DNA from 4 places in the Rhizobium sp. SG2393 genome. Region 3 is predicted to be linked to each of the others. Evidence: riboswitches for the same ligand, from Rfam matches in the RefSeq annotation. Region 3 holds a riboswitch; each other region holds the start of a gene.
What was found. A riboswitch is a leader RNA that binds a small molecule or an ion and turns the genes downstream of it on or off. The one in region 3 is predicted to bind cobalamin.

Region 1 (4,192 bases), on a different contig from region 3:
CGGACGCGCGACTGGTTTGCCGGCACCTGGGAGTTCCAGGCGATCTGGAGAAAATTCGGCTTGCTGAAGATGAACAGCATGGGTGTGACCTCAGGTAAGAGGAAGTCTCGCGCTTCCTTCGTGTTGATGGCGCTGATATAGGCTCGGATATGCGGCTTCGCAACGCCGAAATCGGCTGCGAATGTCGCAAATGCGATACTATGCAAACTTTGCATGGCTCCTCCGTCGAGCACCGCTTCCGGTGCATAAACGGAGGCGGCGAAATTGAGGCAGGGCAGGGGATTGCGGCGGTTCTGCCACAATCGGACGGAGACGGAATGACGCGCGCGATCATGCTGCAGGGGACCGGCTCCGATGTCGGAAAATCGGTATTGGTGGCGGGGCTCTGCCGGCTGGCCTCCAACCGGGGTCTGAAGGTGGCCCCGTTCAAGCCGCAGAACATGTCGAACAACGCCGCCGTTTCCGATGATGGCGGCGAGATCGGGCGGGCGCAGTGGCTGCAGGCGATCGCCGCGCGCGTGCCCTCGTCGGTGCACATGAACCCTGTTCTCCTGAAGCCGCAGTCGGAGGTCGGCAGCCAGATCATCGTGCAGGGCAAGGTGGCGGGGCAGGCGCGGGGGCGCGACTATCAGGCGCTGAAGCCGAAGCTGATGGATGCGGTGCTGGAGAGCTTTTCGATCGTCGAACAGGGCGCCGATCTCGTGATCGTCGAGGGCGCGGGCTCGCCGGCGGAAATCAATCTCCGGGCCGGCGATATCGCCAATATGGGCTTTGCGACGCGGGCCGGCGTGCCGGTGGTGCTGGTCGGCGATATCGACCGGGGCGGCGTGATCGCCTCTCTTGTCGGCACGCATGCGATCCTGCCGCCGGAAGACCGGGCGATGATCGCGGGCTACATCATCAACAAGTTCCGCGGTGACGTCAGCCTGTTCGATGACGGGCTGACGGCGATCGGCGCGTTCACCGGCTGGCCCTGCTTCGGCGTCGTGACCTGGTTGAAGGCCGCCGGCCGCCTGCCGGCGGAGGATTCGGTGGTGCTGGAGCGGCGTCTTGCCGGTCGCGGGCGGGCGCTGAAGATCGCCGTGCCGGTCTTGCCGCGGATCGCCAATTTCGACGATCTCGACCCGCTGGCGCAGGAGCCGGAGGTTGACCTCGTCTTCGTGCGGCCGGGCGAGCGGCTGCCGGCCGATGCCGGTCTCATCATCCTGCCGGGCTCGAAATCGACCATTGCCGACCTTAGGGATTTCCGCATGCAAGGCTGGGACCAGGATCTGGCCCGGCACCGGCGGCGCGGCGGGCAGGTGATCGGTATTTGTGGCGGCTACCAGATGCTGGGGCAGCGCGTGACCGATCCGCTCGGCATCGAGGGCAGCGAGCGGGAGATCGCGGGCCTCGGCCTGCTCGACATCGAGACGGAGATGGCGCCGGAAAAGACGGTGCGCAACTCCTCCGCCCATTCCACCGTGCACGATGTGGCGCTGTCCGGCTACGAAATCCATCTCGGCAAGACGACGGGTGCGGACTGCGCCCGCGCGCCCGTCCTGATCGACGGGCGGCCGGACGGGGCGATGTCGGCGGACGGGCGGGTGTTCGGGACCTATCTGCACGGGCTGTTTTCCAGCGATGCCTTCCGCCGCGCACTTCTTGCCGATTTCGGCATCAGCGGCGGGGTGGAGGACTACCGCGCCTCCGTCGATGCCGCACTCGACGATGTTGCCTCGGAACTGGAGACGATGCTGTCGCCGGATTTCCTGTCACGGCTCTTGGATGGCGCCGCCTGACGGCGCGGGCGGGCTTTGACTTTTCGGCCGTAAATATCTATTGCTCGGCTCAGGATGGTTCCCGGGCCGGGCGGCCGGCTTGGGAGTAAATGGGAATGCGAAGGGATGGACCCATGTCGGGCATCCTCATCGCAGCCGACCCCGCGACTGTAGAGCGGTCAGGGGTCGCCATCCGGCAACGTTGCTGCTCACCTCGGATTTGCGCGTGTCGTGCAAGGCGGGTTTTCGGAAGCGGTGCTGGAAAAGCCACTGGATCAGGCATGATCAACCGGGGTGGGGCGCCTCTATTTTCTACGAATCGCCCGCCTTTTCATGCCGCTTCGATCCGGGAAGGCGAGGCGACCCCGTTTTCGCGCCGGCATCATGCCGGACGCGAAGGGACCCGCGAGCCAGGAGACCTGCCATCCGAAACGGGCGAAGAGCCCGGTCGGGCGCATCATCGCCCATTCGGCCAGCACGGAGGTTGTCATGGCTCGCGAGACTGTCCGGTGGGGCACTGTCCCCGCCACCCGAATTCATTGCGTGCGTCGTGACCGCAGGCCTGCGGCTGCCGTACGGTGGTCCACGTGACGGCGTCTTCCTCCCGCTCCATTTTCGTGCTCGGCGGCGCGCGCTCCGGCAAGTCCTCCTTTGCGGAGCGGCTCGTCGTGGAGAGCGGTCTTGCCAGCGCCTATATCGCCACCAGCCGTGCCTGGGATGATGAAATGCGGGCGCGCATTGCCGCCCACCGCGAAAGCCGCGGGCCGTCCTGGCAGACGGTCGAGGAGCCCATGGATCTCGTCGGCGCGCTGGAAAGGCTCGATGATCCCGGCACCGCGATTCTCGTCGATTGCCTGACCCTCTGGGTCACCAATCTGATGATGGAGGAGGCTGATATCGCCGCCGAATCGGCGCGGCTCGCAGGCCATCTCTCACGGGCCAAAGGGCTGGTCGTTCTCGTCTCCAATGAGGTCGGGCTCGGCATCGTTCCCGAGAACGCCATGGCGCGGGCCTTCCGCGATCATGCCGGCCGCCTGCATCAGGCGGTCGCCGCGGCGTCTTCAGAGGTTTACTTCGTGGCGGCAGGGCTGCCGCTGAGAATGAAAGGTTGATTTCCATGGCTTCCACGACGACGCAGACGGGCAAGATCCCCGCCACCGTCATCACCGGCTTCCTCGGCGCCGGCAAAACGACGATGATCCGCAACCTGCTGACCAACGCAGGCGGCCGGCGCATCGCCCTCATCATCAACGAATTCGGCGATCTCGGCGTCGATGGCGAGGTGCTGAAGGGCTGCGGTGCGGAGGCCTGCACGGAAGACGACATCATCGAGCTCACCAATGGCTGCATCTGCTGCACGGTGGCCGATGATTTCATCCCGACCATGACGAGGCTTCTGGAGCGCGAGAACCGCCCCGACCACATCATCATCGAGACCTCGGGCCTCGCGCTGCCGCAGCCGCTCGTCGCGGCCTTCAACTGGCCGGATATCCGCACGCAGGTGACGGTGGATGGCGTGGTGACGGTGGTGGACAGCGCCGCTGTGGCCGCCGGCCGCTTTGCCGACGATCACGACAAGGTGGATGCGGCGCGCGCCGAAGATGACAATCTCGACCATGAAAGCCCGATCGAGGAGCTTTTCGAGGACCAACTGACGGCGGCCGACCTCATCGTGCTCAACAAGACCGACCTCATCGACGCCGATGGCGTTGCCGCCGTTCGCGCCGAAGTCGCCTCGCGCACGCACCGTAAGCCGGCGATGATCGAGGCCCAGAACGGCGAGGTGGCGGCGGCCGTGCTGCTCGGTCTCGGCGTTGGCACGGAAGGCGATATCGCCAACCGGAAGTCCCACCACGAGATTGAGCACGAGGCGGGCGAAGAGCACGATCACGACGAATTCGACAGCTTCATCGTGGAACTCGGCCCGATTGCCGATCCCAATGCCTTCGTCGCGCGGCTGAAGGATGTGATTGCGGCCCATGACGTGCTGCGCCTCAAGGGTTTTGCGGATGTGCCGGGCAAGCCGATGCGGCTTCTGATCCAGGGCGTCGGCCAGCGCATCGACCAGTATTTCGACCGTCCCTGGGCAGCGGGCGAGACGCGGAGCACCCGCCTCGTCGTCATCGGCCTGCACGACATGGACGAAGCGGCCGTGCGCGCTGCCATTGCCGCAGCGGTCTGAGGGTAGGAAACGATGCATCTGCTGCTGGCGCAAAAGGGAACGATCAGTGACGGGGACGAGGCGATCGACCTTGGCCAGTCTCCGGCCGACATCCTGTTCCTGTCGGCAGCGGATACGGAGCTTTCCGTGGTCGCTGCCGCGCACCGCCAGTGGCGGGCCGCGCGGCCGGATGTGCCGCGCTTGCGCGTCGCCAGCCTTGGCATGCTCAAGCATCCGATGTCGGTCGATACCTATGTGGAGCGCACGGCGC
Region 2 (4,192 bases), on a different contig from region 3:
CCCTATCGCACCATGTGCGTGCGCACCTGCGACGGCGCCTTCTTCCCGATCACATCGGACGCGACGCCGGAGGATTTTCCGCGCGATGCGGCGGCCTGTTCGGCCCGATGCCCCGGGGCCGAAACGGAACTTTATTACCATAACCTCACGACCGAAGAGAGCGACCAGATGGTCTCCGCGACCACCGGGGCGCCCTATTCCGATCTGCCGAACGCCTTTGCCTACCGCACCCGCGACCGCGCCGGCGCCGCACAGTGCGGCTGCCAGCTGCCAAAGACGGCGACGCTCAGTGGCGAGCCGGAGGACGGGGCAGCGCAGCCGTCGAAGGCCGAGACATCGAAGGTTCAGACATCCAAGCCCCTGCCGGCGCTTGCCGAAACTCCGCTGCGCGCCACCACCCAGTACGAACGTCCCTACGACCCCAAGAACACCCGCGTCCGCGTCGTCGGCCCTACCTTCCTCCCCTCGGAAGAATCCCGCATCGACCTCAAGAACCCGGCCGGGCCGGGATATCAGCCGGTGCAGAACTGAGGGATTGGGGCGCAGCCAGAACCGCAAACGGGCTTTGTAGCAGCGCGATTTCGCGCTATCTTCGCACGACAGTCGGAGACAGGCGATGACGACCGAAACCATCAGTCTCGAATTTCTGGCGCGTCAGGCAAAGGTCCAGATGGACGAAATGCGCCTGATCCGCCAGGAAATGGCAGGGTTGCGCAATGATATGGCCGGTGTACTGCGCCTCGTCACCGCAAATTATGAACTCACCCGCCGTGTCGAGCGACGCGAGACGGAACTGCGCGACGACATCGAGTTGATGATCAAAATGGAGATCGGCGGCTCTTTCGCCAATGTCCAGACGGCAATGGAGCAATCCCTTGCACGGATCGAGAGGCAGGTTGTCGAAGTCGCGGAACGGGTCGATGAACTCGAAGACAAGCCCTGAGATTTGGAGCACGACCGCGGGCTGGCCCGATAGCCGCGGTGCTCCCGTCCGTCCATCCGATGCCGACTGCGGAGCGTCTCATCCCCCGAACAACGCCGTCCCCGCACCCCATCCCTCATCGCTCACCAGCTCCTCGAGCGGCAGGCGCTGGCGCCAGCCCTTGATGGCGAGTTCGGGTGCGTCGTAGAGGGTCCTGACGTGGCCGAGGCAGAGCCAGGCGACAATGCGGACATGATCGGGAATGCCGAGAATGGCTTTCACCTCCGCCTCGCGGAAGATCGAGACCCAGCCGACGCCGATGCCTTCCGCGCGGGCGGCGAGCCACAGGTTCTGGACGGCGCAGACGGTGGAATAGAGATCCATCTCGCTCTGGTGCGTGCGGCCCAGCACGACGCGGCCGCCGCGGCTCGGGTCGCAGGTGACGCAGAGATTGACCGGCGCCTCGCGGATGCCTTCGAGCTTCAGGGCGCGGTAGCGGTCGCGGGCGCCGGCCTCGAACATGGCCTCGGCTTCCGCATTGGCCGTGGCGAAGGCGGCATGCACCCTCGCCTTCACGGCCTCGCTGGTGACTCGGATGAAATTCCACGGCTGCATGAAGCCGACCGATGGCGCGGCATGGGCGGCGGCGAGCAGGCGGCGCAGGAGTGCATCGTCGATCGGTGTGGGCTCGAACTGGCCGCGCACGTCGCGGCGTGTCTCGATGGCGCGGTAGACGGCGGCGCGCTCCGCCGGATCGAAGGGGCCGGCGGCATGGCGATGGGATTGCCAGGGGTCGCAATCCGGATCGAGGCCGGGATCAGAACCGGCATTCGCCACGCGTCGTGCGGCATCCCCGTCGGCGGTCGCCAACGCCCCGGCAAACCCGGCATGATCGGCCTGGACGGTCGCTTGTCCATGATCCGTCGCCGTAACACTCGTGCCCGGCTGCACGCTCCCTGAGCCGGCACACCGGTCGCCAAAGCTGTCCATCATCCTCATCCTCCCCTTGAGCGGATGCCGGCGATCGACCATGCCTTGATGCATGCTGGCGGACGACCGGTCTCGAGGACGCCGGCCCTGTCAGAGCCTCGCATCCCGCCGCAAACCAAGCGTCCCGCCGTCCATACGGGTCCGCTCCATGGTTATCAGGCCGGTCTTCTGACTTCGCGGATCAACCGACGCCCTCGCCTTCCCGATATCAAGCGATACCAGTGGCTTCTGGTGAAATCCTCAGATTTCACCCGAGGGGCCGTCCCCGCTGACAGCGTTGGGCACGTTCCGGACTTGCACCGGATTCCCGATTCTCCCCGACCTCAAGCCGGGGCACCTGATGGCCGGGACTTCACCATTTGTGCTCACGCTTTGCAAGAGGCGCGATCGTGGCGCGTCACCGGTCGCGGAAGCGGTTCGTGATCGGGTAGCGGCGATCGCGGCCGAAGTTCTTGCGGGTGATCTTGACGCCCGGTGCGGACTGGCGGCGCTTGTATTCGGCGATGTAGAGCAGGTGCTCGATGCGATGCACGGTCGCGACATCATGGCCGCGCGCGACGATCTCGTCGGTGCCCATCTCGCGTTCCACCAGGCATTCCAGGATATCGTCGAGCACCGGATAGGGCGGCAGCGAATCCTGGTCGGTCTGGTTGGGACGAAGCTCGGCGGACGGCGCCTTGTCGATGATGTTGATCGGGATCACCTCGCCGGAAGGACCGAGCGCGCCCGCCGGCACCGCGCCGTTGCGCCAGCGCGAGAGGGCGTAGACCTGCATCTTGTAGAGGTCCTTGATCGGGTTGAAGCCGCCGTTCATGTCACCGTAGAGCGTGGCGTATCCCACCGACATTTCCGACTTGTTGCCCGTCGTCACCACCATGGAGCCGAACTTGTTGGAGACGGCCATGAGGATCACGCCGCGCGTGCGGCTTTGCAGATTTTCCTCCGTGATGCCCTCTTCCGTTCCCTCGAAGAGATCGGAGAGTGCCGAGGAGAAGGCATCGACGGGTTCGCCGATCGGCACGGTGTCGTAGCGCACGCCGAGCGCCTTCGCGCAGGCTTCCGCGTCCTTGAAGGAATCCGAGGATGTGTAGCGGTAGGGCAGCATGATGGTGCGCACCCGCTCGGGCCCCAGCGCATCGACGGCAAGCGCCGTGCAGATGGCCGAATCGATGCCGCCGGAAAGGCCGAGCACCACGGATTTGAAGCCGTTCTTGTTGACGTAGTCGCGAAGCCCCAGCATGCAGGCCGTGTAATCGGCCTCTTCCGCTTCCGGGATCGTCGCGATCTCGCCCGGCTCGCAGACCCAGCCATCGGCGGTGCGCGACCAGTCGGAGAAGGCAAGGCAGGGCTGAAACTGCGCAAGCTGGAAGGCAAGGCTCTTGTCGGCATTGAAGGCGAAGCTCGCGCCGTCGAAGACCAGCTCGTCCTGCCCGCCAAGCTGGTTGGCGAAAAGGATCGGCAGGCCGCTCTCGATCACCTGGCGCAGCACGACCTGATGGCGCACATCCACCTTGCCGCGATAATAGGGCGAGCCGTTCGGCACCAGCAGGATCTCGGCGCCCGCTTCGGCCAGCGTCTCGCAGACGCCCGCATCGTTCCAGATTTCCTCGCAGATCGGCACGCCGATGCGCACGCCGCGAAAATCGACCGGACCGGAAATCGCACCTTCGACGAAGACGCGCTTTTCGTCGAACTCGCCGTAGTTTGGCAGATCCACCTTGTCGCGCACATGCAGGATGCGGCCGCCATCGAGAACGGCGGCACTGTTGTGGCGACCCGCCTCCCCCTGTCGCGGCAGGCCGATGATGAGGCCGGGGCCACCATCGGCGGTCTCGGCCGCCAGCGTCTCGAGCGCCGCCCAACAGGCTTTCAGGAAGGCAGGCTTCAGGACAAGGTCTTCCGGCGGATAGCCGGAAAGGAAGAGTTCGGTGAGGAGCAGCAGATCGGCGCCGCCCTCGGCCGCCTCGGCGCGTGCCCTGCGCGCCAGCGCCAGATTGCCGGCGATGTCGCCGACCGTCGGGTTCAACTGCGCGACGGCGATGCGCAGGCGGTCCGGCACAGCAGACGGGGAAGCGGAAGCGGTCATAGGCGGGCCCTCTCGGTCGGGATAGCGATCCGTTCGAGGTGCCATTTAGAGCATCCCGACGGAAAACGAAATCCGTCTCGGCGCCGTGATGTCGCGCGGGGGGTGAGGCAACCCTGCGTGACCGAAATGCCAGGTCAATGGGGATTGGCAAATGTCAGCGCGCCCGGACGCTTGACTTATTCATGCGCCATTCA
Region 3 (4,192 bases):
GAGTCCGGCCGTGGCGAGAGGATGGATCGTGCTGGTTTGCGCAAGCGGCAGAACCAGAGTCAGCGGTCCCGGCCAGAAGCGCTCGGCAAGCTGTCGGGAAAGCGGATCGAACACGGCATGCTGCTCGGCCATGGCGAGATCGGCGACATGGGCGATCAGCGGATTGAAGCGCGGCCGGCCCTTCACCTCGTAGATCCGGGCGACAGCCTCCGCCTCCGTCGCATCGGCTGCCAGCCCGTAGACGGTCTCGGTGGGAATGGCGACCGGCAGCCGGCGGCCGAGCACGTCGAGCGCGGCGGCAATCGCCTCGTCCGGGTCGCGTCTCACATCGATGATCCGTGCCATGCGTCGCACCTGCTAGGCTTCAAGGGGCGGGCGCCGGAAAGCGCGTCCCCGGTGGCATCGGCGTCTGCAACCCGCACTCCGCAGCGCGAACCCCTCTGCCGTCAGCGGCGCCAATCGCCACCGTCGTCATCCTCGGGCTTGCCCCGAGGATCCACAGCCAGGGATGCGGACGCCGCGTGGACCCTCGGAACAAGCCCGAGGATGACGGAGAGAGCGGATGCAGAGCGCACCAATCGGGGAGCACCGCAAGGCGCCCTTTGCACCATCACCTAGCGCATTCGAGGACAAAGAAAAATGCCAAAGACTGAAAAGGGAGCCATCCGCTCCGCACCGCCCGCGGGCGGGTGCGAGGCAATTTCACAGCGCCTTGACGATCTTGCGCAGTTCCTCGTTGCGGGCGCCGAGCAGCAGCACGTTCTTCAGCGCTTCCTTGGGGTCGTGGGTGCGGAAGAGCAGGCCGTTCGGCCGGAACCGGCGATTGATCGTGAAGTCCTTGCCGGTCTCGCTGGCCTCGGTGGCCACGGCGAAATACATGCGCGAATAGGAGAGGCTGACGCGGCGGAAGAACTGGTCGTCGGCCTCGCCGATATCGGCGAAGAAATTGGCGAGGTAGAAGGACCAGGTGATGTCGCCGGCGCTGCCGGGAAAGCGCGTGCGCGCCGCCGTCACGTGGCAGTAGCCCAGGTGCGGACTGTCGGCCAGCGTCCGGTGAAAGATGATCTTCGGAAAGCGGATCGCCTTGTGAAAGCCGTTCAGCCGCGCACAGGTGGTCTCGCCGGCCGTTTCCAGCCGCTTTCCGGTGCGCGCCGCCACTTCGCTATGGGTCAGGTAGCGGCGTTCCTGATGGTTCCAGTCCTCCGGCGCGCGGTCAATGCGGCCGGTGCGCAGGAACTCGGTATAGATGGCGCGGCCAACCCGCGCGGCCTTCGACTTGGAGGCGTTGTCGTAATATCTGAGCTTGCTCATGCTCGTCGTCATCCACAACCACCGGCCGCATTCCGTCGGCCACGATGCTCCAATGTTAGAAGATGCAAATTAACGAGGCCTTGCCAGCCGCCCCGCGCGGCTGTGGTAACGTCAGTTGGCCATCACCCAATCATGCGGGCATGGTCCGAGGCTTGCGTGGCAGCCGCGGTGCCGCGTCACATGGCAGGACTATCGTCGCAATCGGCTGTTTCTGCGGCATATGCCCATCTCTTGAGCGCGACCTTGCCCGCCGCGTGCGCAGCGGAAAAAACCCGCCATTTGAACCGGTTAGCCGTGGCGATCAAACATCTCGCAGCCTGTCGTCAAAAGCGTTGGGCTTGGCGCAATCAGGATATTGCGACGCCTGCCTCTGCGATTAGATGGAGCCATTCGAGGTGCCGCCCCGAGGGAGGGCGGAGAATTGGGAAGCCGGTCAAAAATCCGGCGCTGCCCCCGCAACGGTAGCAGAGCACGACGAACGGCAGGAGGCCACTGGGATCCCCGCAATCAGCGGATGACCTGGGAAGGCGCCGTCCGGGTCCCCACGAAGGGACGGCTCTGGAGCCCGGAAACCAGCCTTGAAGCGAAACGACCGGCTGCGGTGGGCGGCTGGAGCGGCGGATGCTCCATGCCCGGAGCCATCCCACTGCTCCGCCTTCCTCCAGGCCAAGACGAAGAGATCACGCCCCGGACCGGCCCGTGCCGTTTCCGCCGGCCAGCGAGGAATGACGACATCATGACGATCCGCGGCGACATGCTCCAGCGCCTCAAGGGCCGCAAGCCTGGCTACAGCCTCGAACAGGCCTTCTACACCGATCCCGATTTCTTCAAGATCGATCTGGAAGAAGTCTGGTACAAGGACTGGCTCTTCGTCGGCCATGACTGCGAGGTCGCCAAGCCCGGCTCCTATTTTACCCTCCAGGTCGGCGAATACCCCGTCGTCATCGTCCGCGACCGTCAGGGCGTGATCCGCGCGTTGCACAATTCCTGCCGCCATCGCGGTTCGCGGGTCTGCACCCAGAAGAAGGGTACCTCGGCCAAGCTCGTCTGTCCCTATCACCAGTGGACCTACGAACTCGATGGCAAGCTCCTGTTCGCCCGCCAGATGGGCGAGGATTTCGACAAGACCACCCACGGCATGAAGCCGATCGCCTGCGAGACCGCCGGGGGCTACATCTTCATCAACCTTTCCGAACGTCCGATGGATTTCGCGCCGATGCGCGAGATGATGGAGCCCTATTTCGCGCCCCATAACCTCAAGGACACCAAGGTCGCCTTCGAAAGCACCATCATCGAGAAGGGCAACTGGAAGCTCGTCTGGGAAAACAACCGCGAGTGCTACCACTGCGCCGCCAACCATCCGGAACTCTGCCGCACCTACCCGGAAGCCCCGACGGCCACCGGCGTGCAGGGCGCCAAGGACGATCCGGTGATTGCCGAGCACTGGGCGAAATGCGAGGCCGCCGGCCTGCCGAGCGAATTCCGCATGCACCCGACCGGCCAGATGCGCGTTGCCCGCATGCCGCTGATCAATGATGCGGAAAGCTACACCATGTCCGGCCGCCCGGCCGTCCGCCGTCTGATGTCGGATCAGGTCACGCAGAGCCACATCGGCACGCTGCTGCTCTTCCACTACCCGACGACCTGGAACCACGTTCTGACCGACCACGCCATCACCTTCCGCGTGCTGCCGCTCGGACCCGAGCTGACGGAAGTCACCACCAAGTGGCTGGTCCACAAGGATGCCGTCGAGGGCGTGGACTACAATCTCGAGGAACTCACCCACGTCTGGACCGAAACCAACGACCAGGATCGCCAGATCGTGGAGGAAAACGCTTTCGGCATCCGCTCCCCGGCCTACGAGCCCGGCCCTTATTCGCCGGAACACGAAGGCGGCGTCATGCAGTTCGTCGAATGGTACACGACCTTCATGACCCACCGCCTGCAGGGCGAAACCACCTCCATCGCACGGGTTGCCTGACCATGACGATTGCGTCGACCTTCCGCCATTTCGACGAACTCCAGCCGTTCAACGATCGCCAGCACCGGCTGGAATGCATCGCCGTGACGGCGGAAACGGCCGACGTGATGACCTTCGTGTTCAAGGCCGACAAGCCGGGCTGGTTCCGTTACCTGCCCGGCCAGTTCGTGACGCTGGAACTGCCCGTCGGCCCAGAGCCGGTCATGCGCACCTACACGCTCTCCTCCACGCCCTCGCGGCCCTTCACGGTGGCGGTGACGGTAAAGGCTCAGGCGGGCAGCATCGGCACGCGCTGGATGTTCGAGAACCTGAAGCCCGGCATGTCGCTGAAGGCCTTCGGCCCGCTCGGCGACTTCACCTTCGCCCGCCATCCGGGCGAAAAGTACCTCTTCGTCTCCGCCGGTTCCGGCATCACGCCGATGATGTCGATGACCCGCTGGATGGCCGATTGCGCGCCCTTGAGCGATGTCGCCTTCCTCACCTGCGCCCGCACGCCGGGCGATATCCTCTTCCGCTCCGAGCTCGAAAGCCTCTCGGCCAACATGCCGAACCTCTCGCTCGGCTTCGTGGTCGAAGGCCACCAGCCGCGTGATGGCTGGCACGGCCTGCGCGGCCGCATCGATATCGAGAAGCTGAAGCTGCTCTGCCCCGATTTCCGGGACCGCACCGTCTTCTGCTGCGGCCCGGAGCCCTTCATGCGCGGCGTCAAGGGCGCGCTGGAAGCGAACGGCTTCGACATGGGCCGCTACCACGAGGAAAGCTTCCAGCCCGCAGCCCCCGAGCCCGTCGTGCTGCCGGAAGGCGAGCCGGGCGCGCCCGCCGCCATCGTCAGCTTTTCGCTGGCCGGCAAGGACGTCGCCTGCGCGCCCGGCCAGACGATCCTTCAGGTCGCACGCGCCC
Region 4 (4,192 bases), on a different contig from region 3:
GCCACGCGATCGGCAAAGCCATAGGCGGCCTCCATGTCGTGCGTGGCGACGACGAGGGCCGTGCCGGCTGCGGCCAGCGCCGACAGCACCGCCATCAATTCCTCCACCCCGGAGGGATCGAGGCCCGCGGTCGGCTCGTCCAAGAGCAGCACGTCGGGCCGCATGGCGATGAGCCCGGCAATCGCCACGCGCTTCTTCTGGCCGAAGCTCAGCATGTGGGTCGGCCGTGCCGCCAGCGCCGTGATGCCGAGCGACGCCAGCGCCTCATCGACACGGGTGCGGACCTCGCCGGTGGAAAGGCCGAGATTCATCGGCCCGAAGGACACATCCTCCACCACCGTGGCGGCGAAGAGCTGGTCGTCTGGATCCTGCAGAACGAGGCCGACGCGGGCGCGCAGGCGCTTGAGATCGGCCCTGCCGGTGCCGACCGGTGCCCCATCCAGCAGGATCGTGCCGCGATCGGGTTTCAGCGTGCCGTTCAGGGTCAGGAACAGCGTGGATTTTCCCGCCCCGTTCGGACCGAGAAGAGCGAGCTTCTCCCCGCGCCCGACCGAAAGCGAGGCGCCGTCAAGTGCGACGCCGCCGCCCGGATACGCATAGCCGATGTTGATGGCCTGGAGGATCACGGCAGCACCCCGCAGACAGCCGCCACCAGCGCCAGCCCCGCCGCAATGGCGCCGAGCCGGACGCGCGAGGCCGCCGTTTCGGCCGAGAGGAAGGCAAGCCGCCCGTCATAGCCCCGCGCCGAAAGCCCGCGCTCCAGCCGTCCGGCCCGATCCAGCACGCGCGGCAGAAGCGCCGCCAGCAGCATGCCGCCGCTGCGGATGCGCCGGCGCCAGCCCACATCGCCGAGCCGGCCGGCAAGCGAGCGCTGGCCGCTTTCCAGACAGTCGAGCGCCAGCCAGATGATGCGGAACATGACCATCGCGATATCGCTGATGTCACGGTTGAGGCCGAGCCGCTGCAGAAACTGCAGGATCGCCGTCAAGGGCGTGGTCAGCGCCAGAAAGAGCAGCGCCGAAACGCACGTCGCGCTCCGCAGCGCCACGAAGGCGGCAGCGGCGATCGTTTCTTCCGGCGCGAGCGTGACGAAGGGCGCGGCGGCGGAAACGGACAGCGCCTGCGCCAGCGTTCCCGCCAGAATGAAGAGCCCTGGCACCCTTGCTGCCCGCAGAAGATCGCAAGCGCCGACACGCGCGCCGAGAAGCGTCACGGACAGAACCGTTGCAAAGAGCAGCACCTGCGACGCAGGCGAGTGGAAGGCGAGCGACAGGCCCATGCAGCCGAGCGAGAACAGGAGCTTCTCTCCGGCCGCCTTCTGTCGCCAGCGGCCGGTCTGGGCAATCCGATCAATGTCACGCATGGCTTGCGATCAGGGCTTGTCGGCGGTGCGGGCAGGCGCCGAGCGCCGCCCGAAATAGAAGCCGACGAGGCCGGCGCCAATCGCCGCCTGCAAGGCAAAGAGCAGGCTTTCGATCTCCCCGCTTGGCGGCTCCCAGAGCGGGCTGGCCCAGGGCTTGTAGTCCGGCCGGATCTCGCCGATCAGCGCCTCGGCCTCACCGTCGGAGCCGGAAAACGCTGCGTCCCCGCCGTGGTGGATGACGAGCGGCAGGATGGCGAGGCCGACGACGGCGGCCAGCATCAGAAGATTGCGCTTCAGCATGGGCGTCAGGCCTTTCCGGAGAGGATGTTGAGGGCAAAGAGTTCGCCGCGGCTGTAGCGCTGCAACAGGTTGAAGACGACGACGGTCAAGAGTCCCTCGCTGATGGCGAGCGGCACCTGCGTCGGCGCAAAGACCGCGAGGAACTTCACGGCAGCGCCCGCAACACCCGAAACCGGATCGGGGAAGGCGGCGGCAAGCTGCAGCGCCGTCACGCAATAGGTGGCGAGATCGTCGAGCGCGGCGGCAAAGAAGATCGCGAGCGCGGCGGAAGCCCCCACCCGTTGCAGCCCGTGGAACAGGCCATAGGCGACGAAGGGGCCGACGATCGCCATGGAAAACACGTTAGCGCCGAGCGTCGTCAGCCCGCCATGGGCGAGCAGCAGGGCCTGGAACAGCAACACGATCGTGCCGAGCACCGTGGTCACAGTCGGGCCGAAGAGGCTGGCCGCAAGACCGGTGCCGGTCGGATGCGAGCAACTGCCGGTCACCGACGGGATCTTCAGCGCCGAGAGCACGAAGACATAGGCGCCGGACGCCGCCATCAGCATCTTCGTCTCGGGCTTTTCCCGCATGAGCCGCGTGATTCGCCGGGCGCCATAGACGACGAAGGGCGCCGATGCCGCGCCCCAGAACAGCGCGTGCGAGGCCGGCAGAAAGCCTTCCATGATATGCATGTCGATCTCCCTCTCCGCGCCCACCGCGCGGGACAAGTTGAAGCCGCGCTTGCGGCGATCCTCGAGGGCAGGTCTCCTGGCTTGCGGGTCTTTGCCGGTCATCCGCCTTATCAGCCCGGATGCGTGTGCTCGCGCGGGGCCAATGGCATGTCGGATGGGGCTCGCCGCTCACAGTTGCGGGGGCAGCTGCGGTTTCGGTCCCTGATGGGTAGTCCTCACCGCATTCCCTTTTCATCCGCCCTCCCGTTCGGGTCAGGCGGAACCTTCGAAGGCATGATGCGCCGGTCAGCACCGGCGCGTCCGGAGTCGTAGGACGAAGCGGGGCCGAAAGCAATCGCGATCTGCGCTTCGCCCCGTCGCAAAACGATGGGTGGCTCAGCCGTCGCGGCACACCCGGCGCAGCGCCGCGATGATGGCATGGTCGAGGGCAAGATCGCTCGGCATCTCCTGGCTGGAAAGCTTCACGGCCACCGAACCGGAACGCCGGTCCACCCAGATCCACTGGCCGTGAATGCCGATCGCCGCAAGCTCGCCCTCGCCCGTCTCGTACCAGTAATTGCGATAGCTGCCGCCGGGGAAAAGCTGGGCCTGATCGCCATTCGCCCAGGCGGCCCGGCTGCCTCCCGTCAGGAGATCATCGATGAAGACGGACGGGACGAGCCCGCGACCGCCTTCCAGCACGAGTTGGCCGACGCGCGCGAGATCGCGTGCCGTTGCCGACATGCCGCCCGCAGCCCGGGCCGCGCCCAGCGGGTCCACCGTCACCGTCGCATCGCCCAGCGCCCCGAGCGGCTTCCAGAGCGCCTCGGACAGGAAGGTCGCCCAGCGCTGCCTTGCAGCCCGCTCAATGGCGATCCCGGCAAGATCGGTGTTGGGAGAGCGGTAGGAATGGCGTTGCCCGTGCGGTTCGGCTAACCGCGGCAGGGTGATGAGGAAGGATAGCATGTCCTCAACCGGCGCCCCCTCCAGCCGCGGCGCCCAGCCCATCGAGCGGCGATAGCGGATGAAGGCGCCCTTGGTGTCCAGATAGTCCTCGGTAAAATCGAGGCTGATCTCCATGTCGAGGAGCTGCTGAAGCGTTGCATCCGCATAGGCCGAGCCGGCCGCCTCCGGGATCAGCGAGAGGATCGGTTGGCCAAGATCAAGCCGCCCCTGCCCCACCAGCACGCCGGCCATCAGCGCCGTCACCGATTTCGTCACGGAAAACATCAGATGTGGCAGGCCGGGATCGGCATGGGGCGCCGTCCATTCCGACACGATCCGCCCGCCGCGCATCAGCACGAAAAGATCCGTGTTGCTCTGCGTCAGGAAGGTCTCGAACGTCGCCGGCCGGCCATCGGTGCCGGTCACCGCGACATCGGCGACAGGTCCGAGCGGCACGGCCGGCGGTTCCGCCTGCCGGTTGCCGCGGATCAGCGCCACGGGCACGAATTCGCTGACATGCTGATAGGTCCAGCGCGTGGCGGGAAAGGTGCGCCAGTTGGCGAGCGTAACGGTACGCCGGTCGAAGGTGTCGGTCATGGTGTGGGTCTCCTCAAGACAGTGTGTGATAGCCGCTGCCTGAAGGCGCAGATACGCGACGGTGCGCGGTTTCCTGGGCTTGAAAGCGCGTCAAGGGCAGCCTTCTCCTCCGTCATGCTCGGGCTTGACCCGAGCATCCAGGCGGCGAGCGCCGTGGTCGAGGCGTGGATCCTCGGGTCAAGCCCGAGGATGACGGAACCGGGTGGGGCCTGCGCCGTCGCCGGAACCGCGCATCACGCGACACGGTGGCCGTGCATTCCACCCGCCAAACCGCCCTCACGCCCCCTCGAAGCCCGTGAGCACGCCGACCGCGTTGACCCCGATCTCCGCCACC

Region 1: another riboswitch for cobalamin. It lies ahead of cobU (bifunctional adenosylcobinamide kinase/adenosylcobinamide-phosphate guanylyltransferase); the one in region 3 lies ahead of ACED18_RS13185 (aromatic ring-hydroxylating dioxygenase subunit alpha).
Region 2: another riboswitch for cobalamin. It lies ahead of bluB (5,6-dimethylbenzimidazole synthase); the one in region 3 lies ahead of ACED18_RS13185 (aromatic ring-hydroxylating dioxygenase subunit alpha).
Region 4: another riboswitch for cobalamin. It lies ahead of ACED18_RS08040 (energy-coupling factor ABC transporter permease); the one in region 3 lies ahead of ACED18_RS13185 (aromatic ring-hydroxylating dioxygenase subunit alpha).

The regions. Positions count from the first base shown of each region.
Region 1 is NZ_JBHGAP010000001.1:998,114-1,002,305, reverse strand. Features, by position in the region: gene ACED18_RS04760 (hypothetical protein) at 1-215, opposite strand, end outside; gene ACED18_RS04755 (cobyric acid synthase) at 318-1,781, shown strand; cobalamin riboswitch at 1,820-2,202, shown strand; gene cobU (bifunctional adenosylcobinamide kinase/adenosylcobinamide-phosphate guanylyltransferase) at 2,348-2,872, shown strand; gene cobW (cobalamin biosynthesis protein CobW) at 2,878-3,942, shown strand; gene cobN (cobaltochelatase subunit CobN) at 3,955-4,192, shown strand, end outside.
Region 2 is NZ_JBHGAP010000001.1:729,150-733,341, forward strand. Features, by position in the region: gene ACED18_RS03470 (DUF2865 domain-containing protein) at 1-531, shown strand, start outside; gene ACED18_RS03475 (hypothetical protein) at 617-943, shown strand; gene bluB (5,6-dimethylbenzimidazole synthase) at 1,022-1,792, opposite strand; cobalamin riboswitch at 2,053-2,268, opposite strand; gene ACED18_RS03485 (NAD+ synthase) at 2,310-3,998, opposite strand.
Region 3 is NZ_JBHGAP010000005.1:101,701-105,892, reverse strand. Features, by position in the region: gene ACED18_RS13195 (L-threonylcarbamoyladenylate synthase) at 1-345, opposite strand, end outside; gene ACED18_RS13190 (DUF6656 family protein) at 703-1,311, opposite strand; cobalamin riboswitch at 1,688-1,907, shown strand; gene ACED18_RS13185 (aromatic ring-hydroxylating dioxygenase subunit alpha) at 2,048-3,292, shown strand; gene ACED18_RS13180 (2Fe-2S iron-sulfur cluster-binding protein) at 3,295-4,192, shown strand, end outside.
Region 4 is NZ_JBHGAP010000001.1:1,696,478-1,700,669, forward strand. Features, by position in the region: gene ACED18_RS08025 (energy-coupling factor ABC transporter ATP-binding protein) at 1-626, opposite strand, end outside; gene ACED18_RS08030 (energy-coupling factor transporter transmembrane component T family protein) at 623-1,363, opposite strand; gene ACED18_RS08035 (energy-coupling factor ABC transporter substrate-binding protein) at 1,373-1,663, opposite strand; gene ACED18_RS08040 (energy-coupling factor ABC transporter permease) at 1,669-2,337, opposite strand; cobalamin riboswitch at 2,386-2,619, opposite strand; gene ACED18_RS08045 (serine hydrolase domain-containing protein) at 2,713-3,858, opposite strand; gene ACED18_RS08050 (histone deacetylase family protein) at 4,135-4,192, opposite strand, start outside.